3 regions of the Flintibacter sp. genome follow, and region 3 is predicted to be linked to each of the others. Evidence: predicted binding sites of a transcription regulator. Region 3 holds the regulator's gene; each other region holds the start of a gene.

Region 1 (8,112 bases), on a different contig from region 3:
TCGTACTCCCGCTGGGCCTTCTCCAACTGGGCGTTGGCGGCCTCCAACTCCTCGCGGAGCTTCTGGACCTTGCCGATGGCGTTCTTCTCGTTGTCCCACTGGGCCTTCTTGGCGTTAAACTCCTCCCGCATATCGGAGAGTTCCTTCTGGATCTCCGCCAGATGCTCCTGGGAGATCTTGTCGGTCTCCTTTTTCAGAGCGGCCTCCTCGATCTCATGCTGGATGATCTTGCGCTGGATGATATCCAGCTCGGTGGGCATGGAGTCCATCTCGGTGCGGATCATGGCGCAGGCCTCATCCACCAGGTCGATGGCCTTATCGGGGAGGAACCGGTCGGTGATATAGCGGTTGCTGAGGGTAGCGGCGGCAATGATGGCGCCGTCGGTGATCTTTACGCCGTGGTAGACCTCGTAGCGCTCTTTCAGGCCACGGAGAATGGCAATGGCATCCTCCACACTGGGCTCATTGACCATAACGGGCTGGAACCGGCGCTCCAGAGCGGCGTCCTTCTCAATATACTGGCGGTACTCGTTGAGGGTGGTGGCACCGATGCAGTGCAGCTCGCCGCGGGCCAGCATGGGCTTGAGCAGGTTGCCTGCGTCCATGGAGCCTTCAGTCTTGCCGGCACCCACAATGGTGTGCAGCTCGTCGATGAAGAGAATGATGCGGCCCTCGCTCTTTTTGATCTCATTCAAAACGGCCTTCAGCCGCTCCTCAAATTCGCCCCGGTATTTGGCGCCTGCAATGAGGGAGCCCATATCCAGGGAGAAGATGGTCTTGTCCTTCAGGCTGGCGGGCACATCGCCCTTGACGATCCGCTGGGCCAGGCCCTCGGCGATGGCGGTCTTGCCCACGCCGGGCTCGCCGATGAGGACGGGGTTATTTTTGCTCTTCCGGCTCAGAATCCGGATGACGTTACGGATTTCGTCGTCACGGCCGATGACAGGGTCCAGCTTGTTCTGGCGGGCACGGTCCACCAGGTCGGTGCCGTACTTTTTCAGGGCGTCGTAGGTCTCCTCCGGGTTGTCGGAGGTGACACGCTGGTTGCCACGGACGCTGGCCAGGGCCTGCATGACCTTCTCTTTGGTCACGTTATAGGTGCGGAACAGCTCCTTCAAGTTGGAGTTGGGCCGCTCCATCAGACCGAGGAGCAGATGCTCCACGGAGATATACTCGTCCTTCATGGCGGAGGCCTGCTCCTGGGCGGCGGTGAGGGCGCGGTCCACGTCCTGGGCCACGTACACCTTGTCGGCCTCCCGGCTGCCGCCGGACACCTTGGGCAGCTTGTTCACCAGGTCGGCGGCGGCCGCCTGGAAGCTAGGCACCGTCATACCCATGGCGGTGAGCAGCTGGGGAATAAAGCCCTGCTCGTCGCTGACCAGAGCCAACAGCAGGTGCTCCTGCTCGATCTGCTGGTTGCCGTGGGCCTGGGCGATGTCCTGAGCCCCCTGGATGGCGGCCAGAGACTTCTGGGTAAACTGATTCATATTCATAGTAAGAAACCCTCCTTTTCATGGGGTTTGATGTTTTGAAAAATTGGCACTCTTATAAACTAAGTGCTAAGTGAATGATAGACCAAGTTTTTGAAAAATGCAAGAGAAAGTTTGAAAAAAGGGCGGGTAATTTACCCGCCCTTTCAGAGAGTCGCTGTTACTCGATGGCGATCTTCCGGCTCTGGGGGATCACCTCGCCCTGCTTGGGCAGGGTCAGCTTCAGCACGCCGTTATCATAGGCGGCGGTGATGTTTTCCTCCTGGATGCCGGAGACGTCAAAGGAGCGCTGGTAGCTGCCGCAGCGGCGCTCCCGGCACAGGTACTTGCCCTCCTCCTTCTTTTCGGAGGTCTCCTGGTGCTTGGCGGTGATGGTGAGAACGCCGTCCTGCAGGTGCAGGTCGATGTCGCCCTTATTAAAGCCGGGCAGATCAGCCTCCAGCAGGTAGTGGTCGCCCTTGTCCTGGATGTCGGTGCGGAAGGCGGGCAGCTGGCGCTGGCTGGCGGGGAACATGGAACGCTCAAATTCATCAAACAGGTCGTTAAAGCTGTTGCTCATACGTCCAAAGGGAATCATGCTATACATAATCAAAACTCCTTTCGGCCCAATGGGGAGCGGTTTGTATTTGCTCCCGGGCCCTTCTGAACTTTGACTTTAGTATAGTGCCCAATTATGAACAGTTCTTGCAAACATTGTGTCTAAATTGTAAATTCTAGCACTCTAGATACGAGAGTGCTAATTTTGGAGAGACGGCCTTGCCCCAAAAAGTGGAGGCTGATATAATGAAACAGAAGAAAACCGCCCTGTGGGCGGATTCCCATGTATAAATATAAAAGGAGGAACCCCTTTGAAGATCCTTGTGTACGGCCCCAAGGCCCGCTATGACGCCTATATGCCCGACTTTGCCGCCCAGCTGGGAGCAGAGCTGGTATTCTGCACTCTGGACCAGTCGCCCCGCCAAGCGGCGGCGGAAAACCCGGACGCCCAGGTGCTCTTTGACGACCCCATTGTGGACGTGGGCCGGGAGATCATTGACCTGCTGCCCAACCTGAAGCTCATCCAGTCGGAGGGCGTGGCCTTCAACCGCATCGACCTGGAGGCGGCCCGGGAAAAGGGGATCTTCGTGTGCAACAACAAGGGCTGCAACGCCGACTCCGTGGCCGAACATACCGTCATGCTCATGCTCATGGCCCTGCGCCACGGCATCACCGGCCACAACGCGGTGAAGGCGGGTCTCCAAGTGAAGATGAAAGAGGCAGTGATGGCCTCGGGCAGCCCGGAGCTGGGTGAGCAGACCGTGGGCCTGGTGGGCTTCGGCGACATTGCTCAGGCCACCGCCCGGCGTCTCAAGCCCTTCGGCTGTAAGATGTACTATTACAGTCTCCACCGCCGTTCCCCCGAGGTGGAGGCCGACTTTGGGGTGGAATACCTGCCCCTGGAGGAGCTGGCCGCCGCCTGCGACATCCTCTCCCTCCACTGCGCTGTCAACGATCAGACCCAGAACATGGTAAACGCCGATCTGGTCTCCAAGATGAAGCCGGGCATTATCCTGGTAAATACCGCCCGGGGCGACCTGGTGGATAATCTGGCCGTGCGCCAGGGCCTTATGGATGGCCGCATCGGCGGCATTGCTATGGACACCCTGGCCCCCGAGCCCACCCCCGCCGACCACCCCCTGGTGGACCTGCCCGCGGAGATCGCGGACCGGGCGATCTACTCCCCCCACCTAGGCGGCAACACCGGTGGTTCCTTCCGCCGGGCGCACAACAATATGTGGAACAATGTGAAGCTCATCCAGGAGGGCAAGCGGCCTAATTTTGTGGTAAATGGGCTGTAATCATTCTGTTTAAAAGCAAAACCGCAGTCGGAGCAAACCGGCTGCGGTTTTTTGCTTTGAGGAACGAGTGTTACTTTCTGCTCGCACAGAAAGTAACCAAAGATGCGCCAAGGGGTGTGGCTCCGACGAACACCTCGCCGCAGGCGGGTGTTCATAGTCACCACACCCCCTGGACCCCCGTTTACGGGGGACGCCATCCTGAGGATTTGGCATTTGCGTCCGGCGGCTCCGAACACAAGACCTTGCGTTCTTCTTGCCCCGGGCCTTAGGCCCTACCAGATGGAAATTTAAGGTGTTCGCGCTGTACGGACACCGCCTACTCCGGCATAACTGTGGCAGCCGGGCAGTTGCGGGGCATCCACCCGACTACCGCCGCACCAAACAGGTAGGCAGGCACCAGGCGGTGTATGATAGAAGCAACCCCTCACATATTTTGATGGCAAAAGGGCCTAAGGCCCGGGAGTAGAGGGAGGCACGGTCAAAACTTAGACCGCCGGAAGATACGAAAAACCCAAAGGGACACGCTCCCGTAACAGGGGGTCCGGGGGCCGACTCCCCCTGTCAGGGGGAGATGGCCCGAAGGGCCAGAGGGGGTAGGGACAAGGTGACTGTGAGCGCCCGCTGCGCATAGGCGCTCACCGGAACCGTCCCCCGGCGGCGTTTTGGTTACTTTGCCGCCGCGGGCAAAGTAACACCGTTCCCCACGCCCCTCAGGGCGGAACCCTTCTTCATAAAAGAAATTATCTTTGTGCAAAAACAGTCTTTCCCGCCAAAACCGTCTCAAAAACAGGAACCTTCGGCAGCTCCTGGGGAGAAACCGCAAACAAATCCCCATCCAGAATCACCAGATCCCCCTGCATCCCGGGCATCAGCCGCCCACGAACATCCTCGTCCCGGCTCGCCCAGGCCGCCCGGGAGGTAAACAGGCTTAGTCCCTCCTCCAGAGAGAGGGCCTGCTCCGGCAGGTAGGTGCGCTCCCCTGCCCGGTCCTGGCGGGTGACGGCGGCGCGGAGGTTGTCCAGCACATCAAAGGGTTCCACCGGGCAGTCGGAGCCGCCGCTCACGGCCAGTCCCAGCTCCAGCATGGAGCGCCAGTTGTAGCAATCCCGGGCGCGCTTCTCTCCCATCCGCTGGGTGATGATGCCCATGTCCTCTTCAATAAAAATGGGCTGGATGTAGGCCTGAAGGCCCAGGGCCTTCATCCGTGCCAGCAGAGCGGCGTCGGTGATCTGGGCATGGACTGCCCCGTGGCGGGCCTGAGGCCAGGGGTCCCGGGCCTGGACCGCTTCCACCGCCTGGCACAGCTGCTCCAAAGCCCCGTCCCCGATAACGTGGACGGCCACGTCCATCCGGGCTGTGTGGGCGGCCTCCACCAGCTGTTCCAGCTCGCTGGGCGTGTAGATGGCCATGCCCTTCCACTCCGGGTCGTCCTGATACCCCTCCCGGAGCAGGGCGGTGCGGGCGCCCAGGGAGCCGTCCTGGAGGAGTTTCCTCGGCCCGGTGCGGAAGAGACTTTCCCGGTCCTGGGGATCCGACCGGACCGACAGAAAACGCTCAAAATCCGACGGAGCAAGCAGACACTGCTCGTATACCCGCAGCGTCAATTCCCCGTCCTGTTCCATCTCCCGGAACAAGCGGACCAGACGCACCGGGTCCATACCGGGAAGCATCTGAAGGTCGTCGGAGTGGACGCAGGTGAGGCCCTTGGCGTTGGCGTCGGCCTGGCCCCGCCGAATGAGGGCCTTGACCTCTTCATCGGAGAGAGGCGGTACCACCTGCATGTAGAGGCGCATGGCCTCCTCCCGCAGCAGGCCCTGCTCAAAGTCCACCTTTTCCAGAACAGACTCCTCCACCCCGGTAAGAGTTTTCAGCCGCTCCAGCATGGGGGTGTTGCAGGCTGCCACATGGGCGCAGCAGCGCAGCAGACATACCGGAACTTCCCGGGAAATCTGATCCAGGTCGGCCCGGGTGGGCATGCGCTCCTCGGCCAGAGTCTCTTGGTTCCAGCCCATACCCAGCAGATAAGAGGCCCCCGTCTGGGCCAGCTTGTCCCGCCCGCGGCGGATCATCTCTTGGATGGAAGGGACCCCTGCCAGGGGCAGGCTGTCCTGAAACAGAGCGTAGAGCAGCAGGTGCATGTGGGTGTCGTGGAAACCGGGGAGCACCTGGCGGCCCTCCAGGTCGGTTTTCTCGTCCCAGGGGAGTGCCAGGGCGTCCCGGTCGCTGCCCACAAAGACGACGGCGCCGTCCTCCAGGCCGATGGCCTGCTGCCGGTCTTTGCCGGGAACCATGGTGTCCACCTTGCCGTGATACCAGAGTCTGCGCATGAGAACCCCTCCATTTTCTTTTCTTAAACATATGATACGGCACGTTCCGCCAAAAATCCACCTGCTTTTTTCTTTCCGGCGGGAAATGCGGGCGGATGATATCCGCCCCTATGGGGTGCGGGAAAGCATAACAGGCCGATGGGGACATCGGCCCCTACAGAACAAAAAAAGTGGGAGCGACGCAGAACATCGCTCCCACAAACAGGTTGCTTACAGTCACAGAGGGGAAACGAAGTTTCCCAGAAAGTTCTTTTGCGTACTTTTCTTTCAAGAAAAGTACGTCAATTCTCGGCGTAGCGGGACAGGAACTGGCGGGTGCGCTCCTCCCGGGGATGCTCGATGACCTGCCGGGCCGGTCCCTTCTCCACGATGACGCCGCCGTCCATAAACATAACCTCGTCGGCCACGTCCCGGGCAAAGGCCATCTCGTGGGTGACGATAATCATGGTGGTCTTCTGCTCGGCCAAGGAGCGAATCACTTTCAATACCTCCCCGGTGAGCTCCGGGTCCAGGGCCGAGGTGGGCTCGTCAAAGCACAGGATGTCGGGCTTCAGGGCCAGGGCGCGGGCGATGGCCACACGCTGCTGCTGTCCGCCGGAGAGCTGACTGGGGTAGTGGTCGGCCCGGTCACTCAGGCCCATTTTGGCCAGCAGCTCCCGGCCCTCAGCCTGGATCTCCTCCAGAATGGCCTTCTTGTTCTGCTTATATTCCGGCAGTTCCTGGCTGAGCAGCTCTTTGGCCAGGGTAACATTTTGCAGCGCCGTGTACTGGGGAAACAGGTTGAAGGACTGGAACACCAGACCAAAGTGGAGGCGCTTTTTCCGTATCTCGGTTTCCCGCTGAGTCGTAGGATCGCTGGCATCAAAAAGTACCGAGCCATTGACAGATATGGTCCCCTGGTTGGGTGTCTCCAAAAAGTTGAGGCAGCGCAGCAGGGTGGTCTTGCCGGAGCCGGAGGAGCCGATGATGGCCAGGGCCTGTCCCTGCTCCAGAGAGAAGCTGATGTCCTCCAATACCCGGGTGGGACCGAAATGCTTTTCAATATTGCATACGTCCAAAATTGCCATATTCGGTCCTCCTCATCACTGAAAGAATTCCATTTTCTTCTCCAGCTGGCCCAGCAACAACGTGACCACGCCGCTGAAGATCAGGTAGTACACAGCGGTAAAGAACAGGGGCCACACCAGGCCGGCGATGCCGGAGTTGCCCTTCATGAAAGACTCGCCCATCCAGATGACTTCCTGCAAAGCAATGACCCGGGCCAGAGAGGTATCCTTTACCAGGGTAATGATCTCGTTGGACATGGGAGGGACGATGCGCTTGATCATCTGCAGCAGGGTAATGTGGCGGAAGATCTGGAGCTTGGTCATGCCCAGCACCTGGCCCGCCTCCTGCTGGCCCTTGGGAACGCCCTGGATACCGCCCCGGTAGATCTCGGAGAAGTAGCAGGCGTAGTTAATGATAAAGGCCACGCACACGGCCAGCATCCGGCCTGACTCTCCGCTGGGCCAGCTGAACCACTTCTGCATACCGGGTACGTAGAACAGGGCAATGATCTGCAGCACCAGGGGGGTGCCACGGATGATCCACACCAACAGCCGGCATACCAGGCTGATGGGCTGCAGCCCCAGCAGCCAGTTGAGCAGGGGAGACATGCCGGGCTTCCGGAGGAACCCCAGCGGCGCCCAGCGGTTCATGGAACCGAAGCTGATGATAAGGCCCAGGGGCAGGGCTCCGATGAGGGTGATAAAGAACAGCTGCAGCGTCTTGAGAAAGCCGCTGTTCAGCGCCGCAAGCACAGTTTGGAACGTGCTGGAGGTGAAAAATTCGATCATGGTATCGTCCTCTCCGGGTGATGATGGTGGGGCAAAAGCCGCCGAAAGGCAGAGCGCGCATAAGACGCGCTCTGCCTCAGGTATGACTATGGGGAAGGAATCACTCCAGGATCACAGCATCCTGGAGACCGTAGGTGGTGGCAGTCTCCAGCACGGTTCCGTCGGCCACCTTCTCAGCCCAGAAGGTATTGAAGGCGTCTACCAGGTCGGAGCCCTGGCGGAAACCTACGCCGTACTCCTCAGACTCCAGACCCTGGGCGTCGTTGAGGTTGAGGCTGTAAACCAGGTCGGCATAGCTGGTGCCCTCGCCGGTCATCTCGGCGGCCATCAGCACGTCGATGACGGCGGCGTCAGAAGTGCCCGCGGAGACCTCCATCAGAGCGTTGGACTGAGCCTGGACGGGAACAGTGGTGGCGCCCAGAGCCAGGGCGGCGTCCTCACCGGCGGAGCCGGACTCCACGGCGATGTTCAGGCCCTCCAGAGAGGTGAGACCCTCGAAGTCAGCGGCCTTGTCGGCGGGATAAATCAGGGTCTGGTAGTTGGTGCAGTAGGGAACGGAGGTGCCCATAGCGGCCATGACGTCGTCGCTGAGGGTCATGCCGTTCCACACGCAGTCGATGGC
Region 2 (8,112 bases), on a different contig from region 3:
CGGTGCGGGTACATCACGCTGGAAGAGGACGGCTGGCACGGAGAAGTGGTAGGAACCGGATTTTGACACTTTTATATTATAAAAAAGCCCACGGCATGAGCCGTGGGCTTTGCATATGCTTTTGGATTAGTACATGCCGCCCTTCAAGACTTCGTGATTTCCAATATATCAGAATCTGTTTACTTGTCCAGCTTCTGATGGAAGTTCATCAGGATCTGGGCCACCTGGGCACGGGTAGCGGTACCCTGGGGAGCCAGGGTGTTGTTCTCCATGCCGGAAATCAGGCCCTCGTGGACCGCCCAGCGGATGGCGTCCACGGCGTAGGCGCTGACGCTGCTGCTGTCAGTGAACTCCTTCTGCGCCATGCCGGAGGCGTCCGGGCTGCCTGCGTAGCGGTACAGGATCAGGGCCATCTGCTCGCGGGTCACGGAGGCGTCGGGGGCAAACTTCCCGTCGCCCACGCCGGAGACATAGCCCTTCTCCGCCGCCCAGTTCACCGCGTCGGCGTACCAGGCGTTGGCCGCCACGTCGGCGAAGATGCTCTCCGCCTTCACAGCGGGCTTGCCGGACATGGCGTACAGGGTCTGGGCCAGCATGGCGCGGCTGAAGCCCGCGTTGGGCGCGAACTCCCGGGCGGACACGCCGGACATGATCCCGTTCTCAGCCACATACTCCACCGCCTTGTAGTACCAGGCGCTCTTGGCCACATCGTCAAAGCGGGTGTCAGGCTGCTGAACAGTCCCGTCCTTGGCGAAGCTGGCCTCCACAGTGACCTTGCTGTCCGCCATGTGGAAGGTGTAGGTGGTCTCGGACCGCTTGGTGACCTTCAGGTCCTTGTTCTTGGCGTCGGTGACGGTCAGCTCGTCCAGCTCATAGCCCGCGTCGGGCTTCACGGTGACGGTGATGCGGGTGCCAGCGGAGGCCTCGTCCGCGCTGACGGTCACGGAGCCGTGTCCGTTGTCTTCGGTGATGATGGCGTAGGTGCGCTCGTTGTCGGAGGAACCGGAGGAAGAATCGCTGTTCTTCTTCCACACAGCGGTGAGATCCTGGAACACACTGGCCTTGACCGTCTGACCACCCTTGTACTGAGTGCCGTCCTTAGCCTCCCAATACAGGAAGGTGTAGCCCTCCTTGGTGGGGGTGGGCAGAGTGATCTCAAGGTCGGGGTTTTCTTCGGTGGTGCTCACAGTACCGTCGCTCCCGGCGGCGTCCAGAGCGTCCTCGACCTTGGAGTGGTAAGTGTAGATGCCGTTGCTGTCCTTGGCCTCAAAGTTCAAATTCGGATCCGCATACTTCGCCACCGACGAGGAGTAACTGCCGCCCTTTACAGTAGTCTTGGCTTCCGTAGGTTTCCCACTCTGATTGATGGAAATAATAGGCTTACCGCTCGGTATGGTGAAGGTACCGCCCTCAATGGTCAGAACACCCTGATCGACCGAATCAGCACCGTTACTTCCGTTGACCAGTACAGAACCAGCGCTATCCTGTACACTGAAAGAACCGCCCTTGATCGTGGCCTCATTCCAGTTCATCACTGCGGCCTGCTTGGTATTTTCAAAGATGCCATCCACAATGGTCAGCTTGGCCCCGTCATCATTCTTTACTGTATTCAGGCCGCCGCTGAACGTACCGCCAGTGATCACCAGCTCCGGATTTGCATGGTTTGTCCCTTTGACATAACCGTTGCGTGGATTATTGTTATCGGTATAATTGTAATATCCATTTGCAATCATGCTGGAGAAACCGCCGTTCTGGCTTACAGTTACACCATTATTGATAGTCATACTGCCGTGGTTCAGAATGTTATAATAGGAATTTTTCCCCGAAGTCTCTGCGTCTTGTCCAGTCTCCGCGCTGCGGGTGTACTGCCCCCCGTTCAGCACTACGGTACCGTTATTATAGATCGCGGCACGGCCATGGCTCTTATTGTCTACTGTGCCATCCCCCTGAATCGTCAGGGACGCACCATACTCCACTGTGATCGTATCCTCTGAACTATTTTTGAGTGTCTTGCCGTTCAGGTCGAGGGTGATAGTCGTATTCACCGGGATGGTCACATCTTCAGTCACATTCTCGAGAAGCGTGACAGTGTCACCCGCCTTGGCTGCTGTGATGGCCTCTTCCAGAGAACGATACCCTTTGTTTCCAATGCTTGCTACGGAGCCATCAGAGGGGACAACACTGCCAGTACCGTCCAGTTTACAGCCATCATCAAGATAGTCAGTCACATTATCAGACGAGAATGTACCGCCGGAGATGGACAAAAAATCTTTTGCATCTTTCCATTCGCCCTCAGTCTTGTTTGTGTTGCTGAAGGTATATGCCTTGACGGCATCTACATTTTCACTGCTGGAGAAGGTACCTCCAGTAATACTCATGGTAGGAGTTCCGCCGAGATAGTTGCGGTTAATAACGGAGATCGCGGCACCGTCCGCAATGGCTCCATCATTCTCCGTCTTCGGCTGAGGCTCACCCGTGGTAGTGATCGCGGTCTTGTCACCCTTCACAGTCAAGCTGCCAGAGCACATCTGCACACCGGAATACTTAGCGTTGATCACAGAATCCTCAATCGCCACACTCCCGGAGGATGGGAAATAAATTCCATATCCATCAGGAACATTCAGGGTGGAGTCCTTGAGCGTAATCGTGTTTCCGGTATTGGTACCGTTTGTCACAATACCATAGCTATTACCGGGAACATTCATGGTCACATGCTCCAGCACTAGTGTGGTATTATTATACAGTGCAGTAACGCCACCCTTTGATAATACCTCCGCATTGGCGGTCAGTGTGCCGTTTTGAATCGTAATACCTGCGTTATCATAGTTGATCTCAATTATTTTGTCTGGATTCAGATAAGTAAATGTATTACCCCCCAAATCCAGTACTCCTACCCGGTTACCAGAGCTTATAGACCCTGTTCCGCTATAATCATGCAGCATAGTGACCACACCATTGTAGGCCGCTTTGGCCGCATTAGCATACGAACTATAGATTCGCTCGATCCCGTCAGCGGCAGTGACCTTAAAGCCACCGTTTTTGATATAATCCCTAGAGTTCTCACTGTATACCAGATAGGCAGAAGATTTCAACTGGACAGCGTCGGTTCCGTCTCCGGTAACAGTCAGCGTCACACCTTCACCGATCTCGCCGGGAATCGGATAGCGGCTATCGCCTGTACTGAACTGGACCGGCAGCGTCCCCTTGATCTCGCCGCCTTGGTCAGAGACAGAGTTGATGATTTTCATCGTGTTGTCAGTACCTTCTACAGGTTTCCACCCATATTTGGTCCCCATCCATACAACACCATTACTGCTTGTAACTGCTGTGCCGTCAATGTTATGACCATTGAGATCAAGTGTAATGCCGGAAACTTTTCTCACAGTCTCTACACTTTTGGTCAGGGTCACATTTCTCAATAGGTCAACAGTTTCTCCGTTTTTAGCCGCACCCATGGCTTCTTTCAAAGTACCATAGTGCGTGTTCCCAATGGCCGCTTCGTGGTTGCACTCATCGCCGCCGGGACAATCGGTCGCGCCCGCCGCCAGTGCTGTGGCAGGAAGTAACCCTACCAGCAGGCACAGACACATCAGGCTTGCCAATAGTCGCTTTTTCACTTCTAGACACTCCTTTACATCATTTGATTTGGTCCGCCAGCCAGTCCACAAAGGCTTGTCTCTCTCCTGAATGGAGAGAGACAGCCCCATGGGGCTGTGTTCCAGATAGAACAAAATATGAATTTTGTTCTATGTTCAAATGTAGCACACTCAGCCAATATTTTCAAGTAAAACCATCATTTTTCTCCCGTCTTTTTCATGTTCTCCCAGCGGAGGCGCGCCTGAGCGCCCAGAATCTAAGTTTCTGCGGGGAAAACCGGCGGGAGGGGCAAGCCCCTCCCCTACGGCACAAAGTGCAGTAAAACGCCGCTGTCTGCGATTTGCAGACAGCGGCGTTCATACGTAATCAGGCGATTTTCTTTTGCAATTGTCGTAAGTTTATCGTAAATTTACGGTTGCACTTCCATCAATTGCTTGTGTCCCAATGGATTCAGACGATTGCTTAGTACATGCCGCCCATATCAGGGGCAGCAGGAGCGGCAGGTGCGGGGGGCTCGGGCTTGTCGGCGACCAGGGCCTCGGTGGTCAGCAGGGTGCTGGCGATGGAGGCGGCGTTCTCCAGAGCGGAGCGGTTCACCTTGGTGGGATCCACGATGCCGGCGGGAATCATGTCGCAGTAAACCTCGTTGTAGGCATCGAAGCCGTAGCCAGTCTTGCCGGACTCGCGGATCTTCTCCAGAACCACGGAGCCGTCGATACCGGCGTTGGCAGCGATCTGCTTGACAGGAGCAGTCAGAGCGCAGGCAATGATCTGCACGCCGGTCTTCTCGTCGCCCTCGACCTCAGCCATCAGCTTCTCAACAGCGGGGATGGCATTCAGGTAAGCGGTACCGCCGCCGGCCACGATGCCCTCTTCCACAGCGGCGCGGGTGGCGTTCAGAGCGTCCTCAATGCGCAGCTTCTTCTCCTTCATCTCCACCTCAGTGGCAGCGCCGACCTTGATGACAGCCACGCCGCCGGCCAGCTTGGCCAGGCGCTCCTGCAGCTTCTCACGGTCGTAATCGGAGGTGGTCACCTCGATCTGGCTCTTGATCTGGCCAATACGGGCCTTGATATCCTCGGAGTTACCAGCGCCGTTGACAATGGTGGTGTTCTCCTTGGTGACCTTGACCTGGCGAGCCTGGCCCAGCTGATTGAGCTGAGCTTCCTTCAGCTCCAGACCCACGTCGGAGGAGATCACAGTGCCGCCGGTCAGGATGGCGATATCCTGCAGCATCTCCTTGCGGCGATCGCCGAAGCCGGGGGCCTTGACGCAGACCACGTTCAGGGTGCCGCGCAGACGGTTGACGATCAGGGTGGACAGAGCGTCGCCCTCCACGTCCTCAGCAATGATCAGCAGCTTCTTGCCGGACTGGACAACCTGCTCCAGCAGGGGCAGCAGCTCCTGGATGTTGGAGATCTTCTTATCGGTGATGAGGATGAGGGCGTCGTCCAGGTTGGCCTCCATCTTCTCGGTGTCGGTGACCATGTAGGGGGTGATGTAGCCCCGGTCAAACTGCATGCCTTCCACGACCTCGGAGTAGGTCTCAGCGGTCTTGGACTCCTCGATGGTGATAACGCCGTCGTGGCCCACCTTCTCCATGGCCTCAGCGATCAGCTTGCCGATGTTCTCGTCGCCGGAGGAGACAGCGCCGACGCGGGCGATGTCAGCAGAGCCGTTGACCTTCTGGCTGTTGGCTTTGATGGCCTCGATGGCGGTGGTGGTGGCCTTGGCAATGCCCTTCTTCATGATCATGGGATTGGCACCGGCGGCCAGGTTCTTCAGGCCCTCGCGGATGATGGCCTGAGCCAGCAGGGTAGCGGTGGTGGTACCGTCGCCAGCCACGTCGTTGGTCTTGGTGGAGACTTCCTTCACCAGCTGAGCGCCCATGTTCTCAAAGGGATCGGGCAGCTCAATCTCCTTGGCGATGGTCACGCCGTCGTTGGTGATCAGGGGAGCGCCGAACTTCTTATCCAGCACCACATTGCGGCCCTTGGGACCCAGGGTGATCTTCACGGTGTCAGCCAGCTGATTGACGCCCTTCTCCAGAGCCTTGCGGGCCTCTTCGCCGTAGCAAATAATCTTAGCCATAACGCATTACCTCCAAGATAAGTGAGAGTAGTTGAAATGGGGTCCAGGGGCTTCGCCCCTGGTTCGCCGCAATGCGGCGAAAAAATTGAAAGCTGATTTTCCGGCGGCATGTACGTCGGAAAATCACTTCTCGGCCCGCAAACGTGCGAGCACAGCGAGTGCGCTGCGGCGGGCCGCTAGGGGGGTATCGCACACGGCTTTGCCGTGTGCGTATCTAGGGGGGATGCAATCCCCCCTGGACGAGTTTTACTCGACAATAGCCAGAATATCGTTCTGACGCACGATGGTGACCTCGTCGCCGTCCAGCTTCACCTGGGTGCCGGCATACTTGCTGGTGATGACCTTGTCGCCCACCTTCACGTTCATGACGACTTCCTTGCCGTCCACCATGCCGCCGGGGCCGACAGCCAGAACCTCAGCCACTTCGGGCTTCTCCTTGGCGGCGCCGGTGAGGATGATGCCGCCCTTGGTGGTCTCCTCGGCCTCTACCAGCTTGACAACAACGCGGTCAGCCAAAGGTTTCAGTTTCATAACGGGTTCCTCCTTATATGATGGTTACTTAATAAACAAATTCCAATGAGATTTAGCACTCTAAACATCTAAGTGCTAACCACGTGTATTATAGTAATCGTTTCCTGTTCAAAAATCAACCCCCTTTTTCAAAAAAGAGGGCTGTTTCAAAAAATATTTACGATGCGTTCACAAACTGACAAAAAGAGTGCTAATTTTGTCGGGCGAGTGTTTTCCGCAGCACAGCCAGACCGGCAAGCAGCAGCAGGGGAAAGACCGCCGCGGCCAGCAGACCGTATTGCAGGTGGTCGCCCCAGGCGGAGGAGACCAGTCCCACCAGACCGGGACCGGCGGAGCATCCCAGGTCTCCGGCCAGGGCCAGCAGGGCAAACAGGGCGGTGCCGCTGCGGGGAAAACAGGCTGCCGCCAGACTAAAGGTGCCCGGCCACATGCAGCCCACCGCCATGCCGCACAGGGCGCACCCCACCAGCGCCAGAGCGGGCCAGGGGGAGAGGGAGACCAGCAGGTATCCGGCGATGCACAGGACGGTGCTGGCCGTCATAAAGCCGGTGGGGGAGGGGTGACTGCGGCTGTAAGCGGCGTAGACTAGCCGGGACAGGCCCATCAGCAGGGCAAAGGACAGAGGTCCGGCTAGATCGCCCACCGTTTTGGACACGCCCAGCGCAGACTCTGCAAAGGCGCTGGCCCACTGGGAGATGGAAAGCTCACTGGCTCCCGCGCAGGCCATCAGCAGCAGAAACAGCCAAAATCGGGGCGTGCGGAACAGCTGCCCCAGGGAGAGGTCGGACTCGCCCTCCGGCGTGAGAGTGGCCAGGGGGACCTGGGTAAACACCAGGGCGTTGACCAGGGGGAGCAGAGCCCAGAGTATGGCCAGGATACGCCAGTTCTGGGTGCCGAAACAGACAAAAAACAGGGTGGACAGGGCGATGGTGGCCACGCTGCCCCAGCAGTAGAAGGAGTGGAGCAGACCCATCACCGCCGACTTGCGGCGGGTGGGGCAGGCCTCGGCAATGGGGCTGACCAGCACCTCCAGCAGACCGCCGCCCAGGGCGTAGACAACCACAGCGGTCGTCAGACCAGCCAGAGGGGGGATTCGGCCGGGCAGCACAGCCAGCAGAACAAGGCCCAGTGCAGCAAACAGATGGGCGGCCACCATGCATACCCGCCAGCCGATCTTATCCACAAACCGGGCGGACAGGCCGTCCACGCACAGCTGCACCAGAAAATTGACAGTGATGAGCAGGGCAATCTGGTCCAGAGAGAGGGAGAATTCCCGCTGGAAGGTGAGAAAGAGCAAAGGGGCAAAGAGGTTGATGACCGACTGGACGATGTACCCGGCAAAGCAGGCCCCCAGAGTAGCTTGATAGCTGTGTCGCATAAAGATAGCCCCCCTATTTAAAGGTGGGGGGCGTAGCTTGCCCCGTTGGGATAGAAGAAGTGAATTTTCTTTTCGGAGAGGCGCACGGTAAAGGAGGTGCTCTCCAGCACCTCCCCATCCACCACCGCCACCAGGGGTTCCTTGCTGGACCAGGTGAGCTCCTGGCCGTGGAAATCCTCAATGAGCTGGGGGTAATCCTTGTAGCGGCCCTTGGCGTACTGGCCCACCAGACGGATAAAGGTGAGCAGGCTCACCTTGCCTACCAGCAGCATATCAAGCACCCCGTCGTCGGGCATCGCGTCGGCCACCGGCATAAAGCCGCCGCCGTAGTACCGGCCGTTGCATACGCAGACAATGGCGGTGGGGCCGCTGTAATGGACCGGACCCATCTGCACCTCCATGGGACGGCAGATACCTTTTAAAAAGATGTTTTCGATCAAAGAGAGAATGTAGGCTCCCTTGCCGGTGACAAAGGGCAGGTCCTTATACCGGTGCACTCCAGCGGCGATGCGGGC
Region 3 (8,112 bases):
CTGGGGGAACAGATGGGCATCACTCCCGCCGGAACCACCGAGACCATCCAGAATATATTAAAGGAGTACCAGCTGCCCCTCACCATTCCCTGTACCTGGGATACCCTGGTGGAGGCGGTGGGCCTGGACAAGAAGAACGCCGGCAGCGACATTCGCCTCATTGTATTGGAGGAGCTGGGAAAGGCCGTTCCCCACGCCATGCCCCGGGAGGCGCTGCTGGAGGCTTTGACCCCCATGTGGAAAGGAAACTGACATGAATGTGACCATTCTGCCGGGAACGCTGAAGGGAGCGGTCACCCCGCCCTCCAGCAAGTCCCAGACCCACCGGGCGGTGCTTGCCCTCATGCTGGCCCAAGGGGAGGGCAAGCTCTCCAACCTGGCGGTTTCCCAGGATATCCAGGCCACTCAGGACTGTGTAGCCGCCCTGAAAAGCGGGCAGCCCGCACAGGCGGATGGGCTGCCTTTGCTGGACTGCGGCGAGTCGGGCTCCACCCTGCGCTTTCTCATCCCGGTGGCTCTGGCTGTGCGGGGTGGAGGCCACTTTACCGGCCGGGGACGGCTGATGGAGCGGCCCCAAGGTCCCTACATCCGCCTGTTTGAGGAGAAGGGAATTTCATGGAACCAGGAGGGGGCCTGTCTGACTGTGGCGGGTCAGCTGGAGCCGGGCGTCTATGCCCTTCCCGGCAACGTGTCCAGCCAGTTTATCACTGGACTGCTCTATGCCCTGCCTCTGCTGCCTGGAGACAGCCGGATCGTCCTCACCACACCCCTGGAATCCCGGGGTTATGTGGATATGACGCTGGATATGCTCCGCCGGTTCGATATAAAGGTAGAGGAGCAGGAGGACGGCTTTCTGGTGCCGGGAAACCAGACCTATCAGGCCCGGGACCTGACCCTGGAGGCCGACTGGTCGGGCGCCGCTTTCTGGTACGCCGCCAACTTCCTGGGAGCTCAGGTAGACATACAGGGGCTCAATCCCGATTCCGTCCAGGGAGACCGGCAGATCGGCACCCTCTATTGGAAGCTGGCCAGGCCCGGGAATGTGGACATTGACCTGTCTCAGTGCCCCGACCTGGCGCCCCCGCTGGCCGTCATGGCGGCGGTGCGGAAGAGAACTACTCGGTTTGTAAACGCCGGGCGGCTGCGCATGAAGGAGAGCGACCGCCTGGAGACCATCGCCCGCACGTTAAATGCCCTGGGAGCCAAGGCTCAGGTGGGGGAGGACACCCTCATTCTGGAGGGGCTGGACCACCTGGAGGGCGGTACGGTGGACGGCTGCAACGACCACCGCATTGCCATGATGGCCGCCGTGGCCGCTGTGGCCTGCAAAGAGCCGGTGACCATCCTGGGGGCCGAGTGCGTGAAAAAATCTTACCCCCGGTTCTGGGAGGACTACACTGCGTTGGGAGGAGAAATACATGGCCTCATATCTGGGTGAACATATCCACGTGTCTGTCTTTGGACAGTCCCATTCCCCGGCCATTGGGGTAGTGGTGGACGGCCTGCCCGCCGGGGAGCGGGTGGACATGGAGGAGCTGGGGCGGTTTTTAAAGCGCCGGGCTCCGGGACAGAACGCCACCTCCACCCCCCGCAAGGAGGCCGACCTGCCCAAGTTTCTCAGCGGTCTGGTGGACGATGTGACCTGCGGGGCGCCCCTGGCCGCCCTCATTGAGAATACCAACACCCGCTCCCAGGACTATGCCCAACTCCGGGACAAACCCCGCCCCAGCCACGCCGACTTTACCGCCCAGGTGAAGTACGGCGGCTTCCAGGACGTGGCGGGGGGAGGACATTTCTCCGGCCGCCTCACTGCTCCTCTATGCATTGCGGGCGGCATCTGCCTCCAGATACTGAAGCGCCGGAGAATTGAGGTGGCCGCCCACATCGCCTCCATCGCCGGAGAGGCCGACCGGCCCTTCGACCCCATGGGGGAGAGTGTGGAGACGTTGGACGCCCTGAAGCGCGCGCCCTTCCCCGTCATGGACGAGAAGGCGGGGGAGCGCATGCGGAAAGTGATCCTCCAGGCCAAGGAGGAGGGCGACTCGGTGGGCGGCATTGTGGAGTGTCTGGTCACCGGGGTGCCCGCCGGACTGGGAGAGCCCATGTTCGGCGGGATGGAAAACCGCCTGGCCGCCGCCCTGTTTGGCATCCCGGCGGTGAAGGGCGTGGAGTTTGGCGCGGGTTTCGGAGTGGCCACTATGCGGGGCTCGGAGAACAACGACCCCTTTACCGTGAAGGACGGGAAGCTGGTCACCGAGACCAACCACGCCGGAGGCATTTTGGGGGGCATTACCAACGGCATGCCCCTGGTGTTCCGCCTGGCTGTGAAGCCCACCCCGTCCATTGCCAAGCAGCAGCAGACGGTGAGCCTGTCGAAAAAGCAGGTGGAGGAGCTGGTGGTCACCGGCCGCCATGACCCCTGCATCGTTCCCCGGGCGGTTCCCGTAGTAGAGGCGGTCACAGCCCTCGTTCTCACCGACTTACTTTTCTCGAGAGAAAAGTAAGCAAAAGAGCTTGGTGCGAAACTTCGTTTCGCTTCTGAGAAGCAAGAGGTTTCGGAGGGAGGGATAGTGTGAAAGGGAACCGTCAGGGTGCTCTTTCACGTGCAATCACTACAAATTTGAATTGGAAAAGCCAATTCAAATTTGCCGCGTGAGGCGAAACTGCGGTTTTGACTCACGCGCGCAAAAGAGCTTTGTGCGAAACTTCGTTTCGCCACCTTATTAAGTCATAGAATATTGCACCCATAGGTAAGGAGTGATTGAAGATGGAAGAACTGAAGGATCTGAGAGAGAAAATTGACGCCATCGACCAGCAGATGGTGGACCTGTTTAAGCAGCGCATGGAGGTTTCCAAAGAGGTGGCCGCCTATAAGCAGGCAAACGGCCTGCCCACCCTGGACGCGGGCCGGGAGCGCGCCCTGCTGGGCAAGGTAGGCGAGCAGGCGGGGGAGGAGCTGGCCGACTACACCCAGTCGGTGTACCGCACCATCCTGGCCGCCGGACGCTCCTACCAGAACGCCTGCTCCGGTGTGACCTCCAAGGTGTATGAGACCATCCGCAAGGCCCTGGACACCACCCCCGACCTCTTCCCCCAGCGGGCTACCGTGGCCTGCCAGGGTGTGGAGGGTGCTTACTCCCAGATCGCCTGCGACAGCATCTTCAAGGCTCCTACCGTCCTCTACTTCAATACCTTTGAGCACGTATTCAAAGCGGTGGAGAGCGGCATGTGCCAGTACGGCGTGCTGCCCATCGAGAACAGTACCGCCGGTTCCGTCAACGCCATCTACGACCTGATGACCAAGCACAACTTCTCCATCGTCCGCTCCGCCCGCCTGAAGGTGAGCCACAACCTGCTGTGCAAGCACGGGGTGAAAAAGGAGGACATCAAGGAGATCTTCTCCCACCAGCAGGCCATCAGCCAGTGCGCCGGATATCTGTCCACCCTGAAGGGCGTGAAGGTCACCGTGGTGGAGAATACCGCCCTGGCCGCCCAGATGGTGGCCCAGTCGGAGCGCCGGGACGTGGCCGCCCTGTCCTCCCGCTTCTGCGGCGAGCTCTATGGGCTCAACCTCCTGGAGCAGAACGTCCAGGACCAGGACAACAACTACACCCGCTTCATCTGCATCTCCAAGAATCCCGAGATCTACCCCGGGGCCGACCGCACCTCTCTGATGATGACCCTGCCCCACAAGCCTGGCGCCCTTTACAATGTACTGTCCAAGTTCTACGCCCTGGGCATCAACCTGCGCAAGCTGGAGAGCCGTCCTCTCCCTGACCGGGAGTTCGAGTTCATGTTCTACTTCGACCTGGAGTGCTCCGTGTATGCCCCCGAGATGGAGCGTATCTTCCGGGACCTGGAGGAGGAGAGCGAGCACTTCCGCTATCTGGGCACTTACAATGAGGTGATCTGCTGATGGACTGCGGGCTCATCGGCCGCAAGCTGGGCCACAGCTTTTCCCCCAAAATCCACAGCCTGCTGGGGAACTACCCCTACCGGCTCATCCCTCTGGAGCCGGAGGAGGTGGGGGAGTTCCTGCGCAAGGGGGAGTTTCACGGCCTTAACGTCACCATCCCCTATAAAAAGACGGTGATGGAGTACTGTGCCGAACTCACCCCGGCCGCCCGGCGCATCGGCAGCGTGAACACCATCCTCCGCCGCCCCGACGGTACCTTGCTGGGAGACAACACCGATTATGATGGGTTTTTGTACCTGTTAAAGTCCGCCGGAGCCCAGGTGGAGGGCCGGAAAGCCCTGGTGCTGGGCAGCGGCGGGGCATCTCTCACGGTGCGGGCAGTGCTCTCCGAGCTGGGAGCCCGGGAGATCATCACCATCTCCCGTTCCGGAGAGAATAACTATCAGAATCTGGACCGCCACGCCGACGCCCAGATCATCGTCAACGCCACCCCCGTGGGTATGTACCCCAATAACGGAGTTTCCCCCGTGGATTTGGACCAGTTCCCCCAGTGTGAGGGTGTCTTTGACCTCATTTATAACCCCTCGAAAACCCAGCTGCTCCTCCAGGCTCAGCGCCGGGGGCTCATCTGGGGCAACGGCCTGGGGATGCTGGTGGCCCAGGCCAAAGCGGCCTCGGAGCGGTTCCAGGGCAAAAAGCTGCCCGACGAACTGGTGGCCGACATTACCGCCAAGCTGGAGCGGGAGACGAAAAACATCCTCCTTATCGGAATGCCCGGCTGCGGCAAGACCACGGTGGGCAAGGCACTGGCTGAAAAGCTGGGCCGCCCTCTGGCCGATGTGGACGAGAAGATCATAGAAGAGGTGGGCTGCTCCATCCCACACATCTTTGCCACCGAAGGGGAGGAGGGGTTCCGGGTTCGGGAGCACCGGGCCTTGGCCCAGATTGCCAAGGAGTCCGGCCAGGTCATCTCCGCGGGAGGGGGCATCGTTACCCGGACGGAGAACCGGGACAGAATGGAGGAAAATTCCGTGGTGGTCTGGCTGCGGCGGGACCTTGACAAGCTGCCCACCGATGGCCGGCCTGTCTCCCAGAGCGTGCCCCGGGAGGAGCTCTACCGCCGCCGGGCTCCCCTCTATGAGGCCATGGCCCAGGTGACGGTGGACAACAACGGCACGGTGGAGGACACCGTGGACGAAATTATCAAGAGGGTGATGGAATGAAGCTGTTGGTGATTAACGGCCCAAACCTGAACATGCTGGGCATTCGGGAGCCCGATATCTATGGCAAGCAGGACTTTGCTGCCCTGGAGGCCTTTATCCGCCAGGCGGCAGACGAGTGCGGCGCTCAGGTGGAGCTGTTCCAGTCCAACCACGAGGGGGCCGTTGTGGACAAGATCCAGTGGGCCTACGGGAAGATGGACGGCATCGTCATCAACCCCGCCGCCTATACCCACACCAGCGTGGCCATTCTGGACGCCCTGAAGGCGGTGGGTCTGCCTGCGGTGGAGGTCCACCTGTCCGATGTAAATGCCCGGGAGGAATTCCGGCACATCTCCTATGCGGGGATGGCCTGTGAGAAGTCCTTTATCGGCATGGGCTTTGAGGGGTACCGGGTCGCCATTCAATATCTGACTGGGAAACAACGGTAAGTCAAATTAGCAGTATCCCGGCATTTCTGCAAAGAAATGCCGGGCTTTTTTTGTTTAAAATAAATTCATAAAGTACCTATTGACAATCTTGCAGGTGGGTGGTACATTATCTTTAGCACTCAGGGAGAATGAGTGCTAAAACATAGAATGAGAAATGGAGGCGAGAGTATGGAGCTGACCAATCGAAAAAAGCGAATCCTGCGGGCCATTGTTGAGATCTATATCTCCACCGCGGAACCGGTAGGTTCCAAGGCCGTGGCAGAGCAGGCCGGACTGGACATCTCCACCGCCACCATACGAAATGAGATGGCCGACCTCACCGAACTGGGCTATCTGGAGCAGCCCCACACCTCGGCCGGACGGATTCCGTCCCCCATGGGCTACCGGCTCTACGTCAACGAGCTCATGGGTGAGCACCAGCTGACCATGCAGGAGACCCAGCGCATCAACGACGCGCTGAACCTGAAAATGGAGGAGCTGGACCGGGTCATCGACCGGGCGGGCAAGGTGCTCTCCCAGATCAGCGACTACCCCGTCTTTACCATGGCCCAGCCCAAGCAGCGGGTGACGGTAAAGCGGTACGACCTGCTGATGGTAGAGGAAAACGCCTTTATCGCTGTGGTGATGACCGACAACTCGGTGGTGCGCAACAAGCTTATCCACCTGTCCGATGAGCTTTCCGACACCCAGCTGCAGCTGCTGTCCACCGTTTTGAACAGCTCCTTTGTAGGTCTGACCGTGGAGGAGATGGAACAGACTCTGGACAAGATGGAGACCCGTTCCGCACCCGGGGCATTCAACCTGATCTCCATGGTGGTGCAGTACGCCATCGAGGTGCTTCAGGAGCAGCGCCGCCAGACCATTCACACTTCGGGGATCACCCATCTGCTGGAACACCCTGAGTACCGCAGTCTGAACAAGGCCAAGCCTCTGATGACCTACCTGGCGGAAAACCAGGAGGGGTCCAAGCTGCCGGTATCCATGGAGAACGGCCAGAATATGAATATTCTCATCGGGCCGGAAAACGTCAGCGAGGCGCTGAAGGATACCAGCGTGGTCATGGCCAGCTATGACATTGGAGATAATATGCGGGGCGTCATCGGGGTGGTAGGACCCACCCGGATGGACTACGCCAAGGTGACCGCCCGCCTGTCCTATTTCGCCGACAGCCTGACCCGGATGTTCGGTAAGGGGGAACTTCCCCCCGGCGACGGGAACGACCAGGAATAGGAGGAACATTAGTTCATGAGCAAGAAAGAAAATAAGGCGGAGCAGACCGCTCCGGAGCAGCAGGAGCCGGTGGAGCAGCAGGCTGAGGTTCAGACCGAACCCCAGGCCGAGCAGACCCAGCCCCAGGGCGAGGCTCAGAGCGAGAGCGCCGATCCCCTCCTCACTGAGCTGGAGTCCCTGAAGGATCAGGTGGCCCAGCAGGAGGACAAATACCTGCGCCTGGCCGCCGAATACGACAACTACCGCCGCCGTACCGCCAAGGAGAAGGACTCCATCTGGAACGACGCCAAAGCGGATGCGGCTGTGGCCTTCCTGCCGGTGTACGACAATCTGGAGCGGGCACTCAAGCAGGAGACCGCCGACGAGGCCTTTAAGAAGGGCGTGGAGATGACCATGACCCAGCTTAAGACCGTGCTGGAAAAGCTGGGCATCACCGAGATCCCCGCTCTGGGCCAGACCTTTGATCCCAACCTGCACAATGCCGTGATGCATGTGGAGGATGAGAACTTCGGCGAGAACACCGTCTGCGACGTGTTCCAGGCCGGCTTCCAGCTGGGCGACAAGGTCATCCGGTTTGCCATGGTTAAGGTGGCTAACTGATACGAAGCGCGGAGGCGTGCGGAGCAGCGCGGATGGACCGGAGCGAGGGCGAGCGGAGGACCGCACAGCGGTCCGCAGACCAGCCCGAGACGGAGCGAAAGCGACCCGGCCGTGCGTCCAATCCGCAGCGTGACAATATAAAACCAAATTAATTTTGTAAACAACAATCTTTTCATATATTAGGAGGAAACACATTATGTCCAAGATCATTGGTATTGACTTAGGTACGACTAACAGCTGCGTGGCGGTTATGGAGGGCGGCGACGCCGTCGTCATCCCCAACGCCGAAGGCAACCGTACCACCCCCTCTGTGGTGGCTTTTTCCAAGGACGGCGAGCGTATGGTAGGCCAGGTGGCCAAGCGCCAGGCGATCACCAACCCCGACCGCACCGTTATTTCCATCAAGCGTGAGATGGGCACCGACTATAAGGTGGACATCGACGGCAAGAAGTACACTCCCCAGGAGATCAGCGCCATGATCCTTCAGAAGCTGAAGGCTGACGCCGAGGCCTATCTGGGCCAGACCGTCTCCGAGGCCGTCATCACCGTCCCCGCTTACTTCACCGATGCTCAGCGTCAGGCCACCAAGGACGCCGGCAAGATCGCCGGCCTGGAGGTCAAGCGTATCATCAACGAGCCCACCGCTGCCGCTCTGGCCTACGGTGTGGATAAGGAGACCGCTCAGAAGGTCATGGTGTACGACCTGGGCGGCGGC

Evidence for each region. The regulator HrcA, encoded in region 3, represses chaperone genes, less so after heat shock. The targets are predictions, from matches to a motif close to TGTTAGCACTCNNNNNNNNNGAGTGCTAACA.
Region 1: a site for HrcA is predicted at 2,202-2,232, ahead of ACLTXB_RS12350 (Hsp20/alpha crystallin family protein). Genes of this name have one in related genera too.
Region 2: a site for HrcA is predicted at 6,270-6,300, ahead of ACLTXB_RS08400 (co-chaperone GroES). Genes of this name have one in related genera too.

Annotation. Positions count from the first base shown of each region.
Region 1 covers NZ_JBKVXZ010000035.1:1,203-9,314, forward strand. The annotation lists gene clpB (ATP-dependent chaperone ClpB) at 1-1,493, opposite strand, end outside; gene ACLTXB_RS12350 (Hsp20/alpha crystallin family protein) at 1,651-2,076, opposite strand; gene ACLTXB_RS12355 (2-hydroxyacid dehydrogenase) at 2,339-3,328, shown strand; gene ACLTXB_RS12360 (amidohydrolase) at 4,069-5,655, opposite strand; gene ACLTXB_RS12365 (amino acid ABC transporter ATP-binding protein) at 5,937-6,722, opposite strand; gene ACLTXB_RS12370 (amino acid ABC transporter permease) at 6,738-7,490, opposite strand; gene ACLTXB_RS12375 (transporter substrate-binding domain-containing protein) at 7,591-8,112, opposite strand, start outside.
Region 2 covers NZ_JBKVXZ010000018.1:13,549-21,660, reverse strand. The annotation lists gene ACLTXB_RS08415 (M56 family metallopeptidase) at 1-66, shown strand, start outside; gene ACLTXB_RS08410 (S-layer homology domain-containing protein) at 180-3,248, opposite strand; gene groL (chaperonin GroEL) at 4,060-5,688, opposite strand; gene ACLTXB_RS08400 (co-chaperone GroES) at 5,935-6,219, opposite strand; gene ACLTXB_RS08395 (MFS transporter) at 6,410-7,597, opposite strand; gene ACLTXB_RS08390 (diacylglycerol/lipid kinase family protein) at 7,615-8,112, opposite strand, start outside.
Region 3 covers NZ_JBKVXZ010000021.1:23-8,134, reverse strand. The annotation lists gene aroB (3-dehydroquinate synthase) at 1-252, shown strand, start outside; gene ACLTXB_RS09095 (3-phosphoshikimate 1-carboxyvinyltransferase) at 254-1,438, shown strand; gene aroC (chorismate synthase) at 1,419-2,504, shown strand; gene pheA (prephenate dehydratase) at 2,768-3,916, shown strand; gene ACLTXB_RS09080 (shikimate kinase) at 3,916-5,139, shown strand; gene aroQ (type II 3-dehydroquinate dehydratase) at 5,136-5,567, shown strand; gene hrcA (heat-inducible transcriptional repressor HrcA) at 5,736-6,797, shown strand; gene grpE (nucleotide exchange factor GrpE) at 6,813-7,397, shown strand; partial or broken gene ACLTXB_RS09060 (Hsp70 family protein) at 7,594-8,112, shown strand, end outside.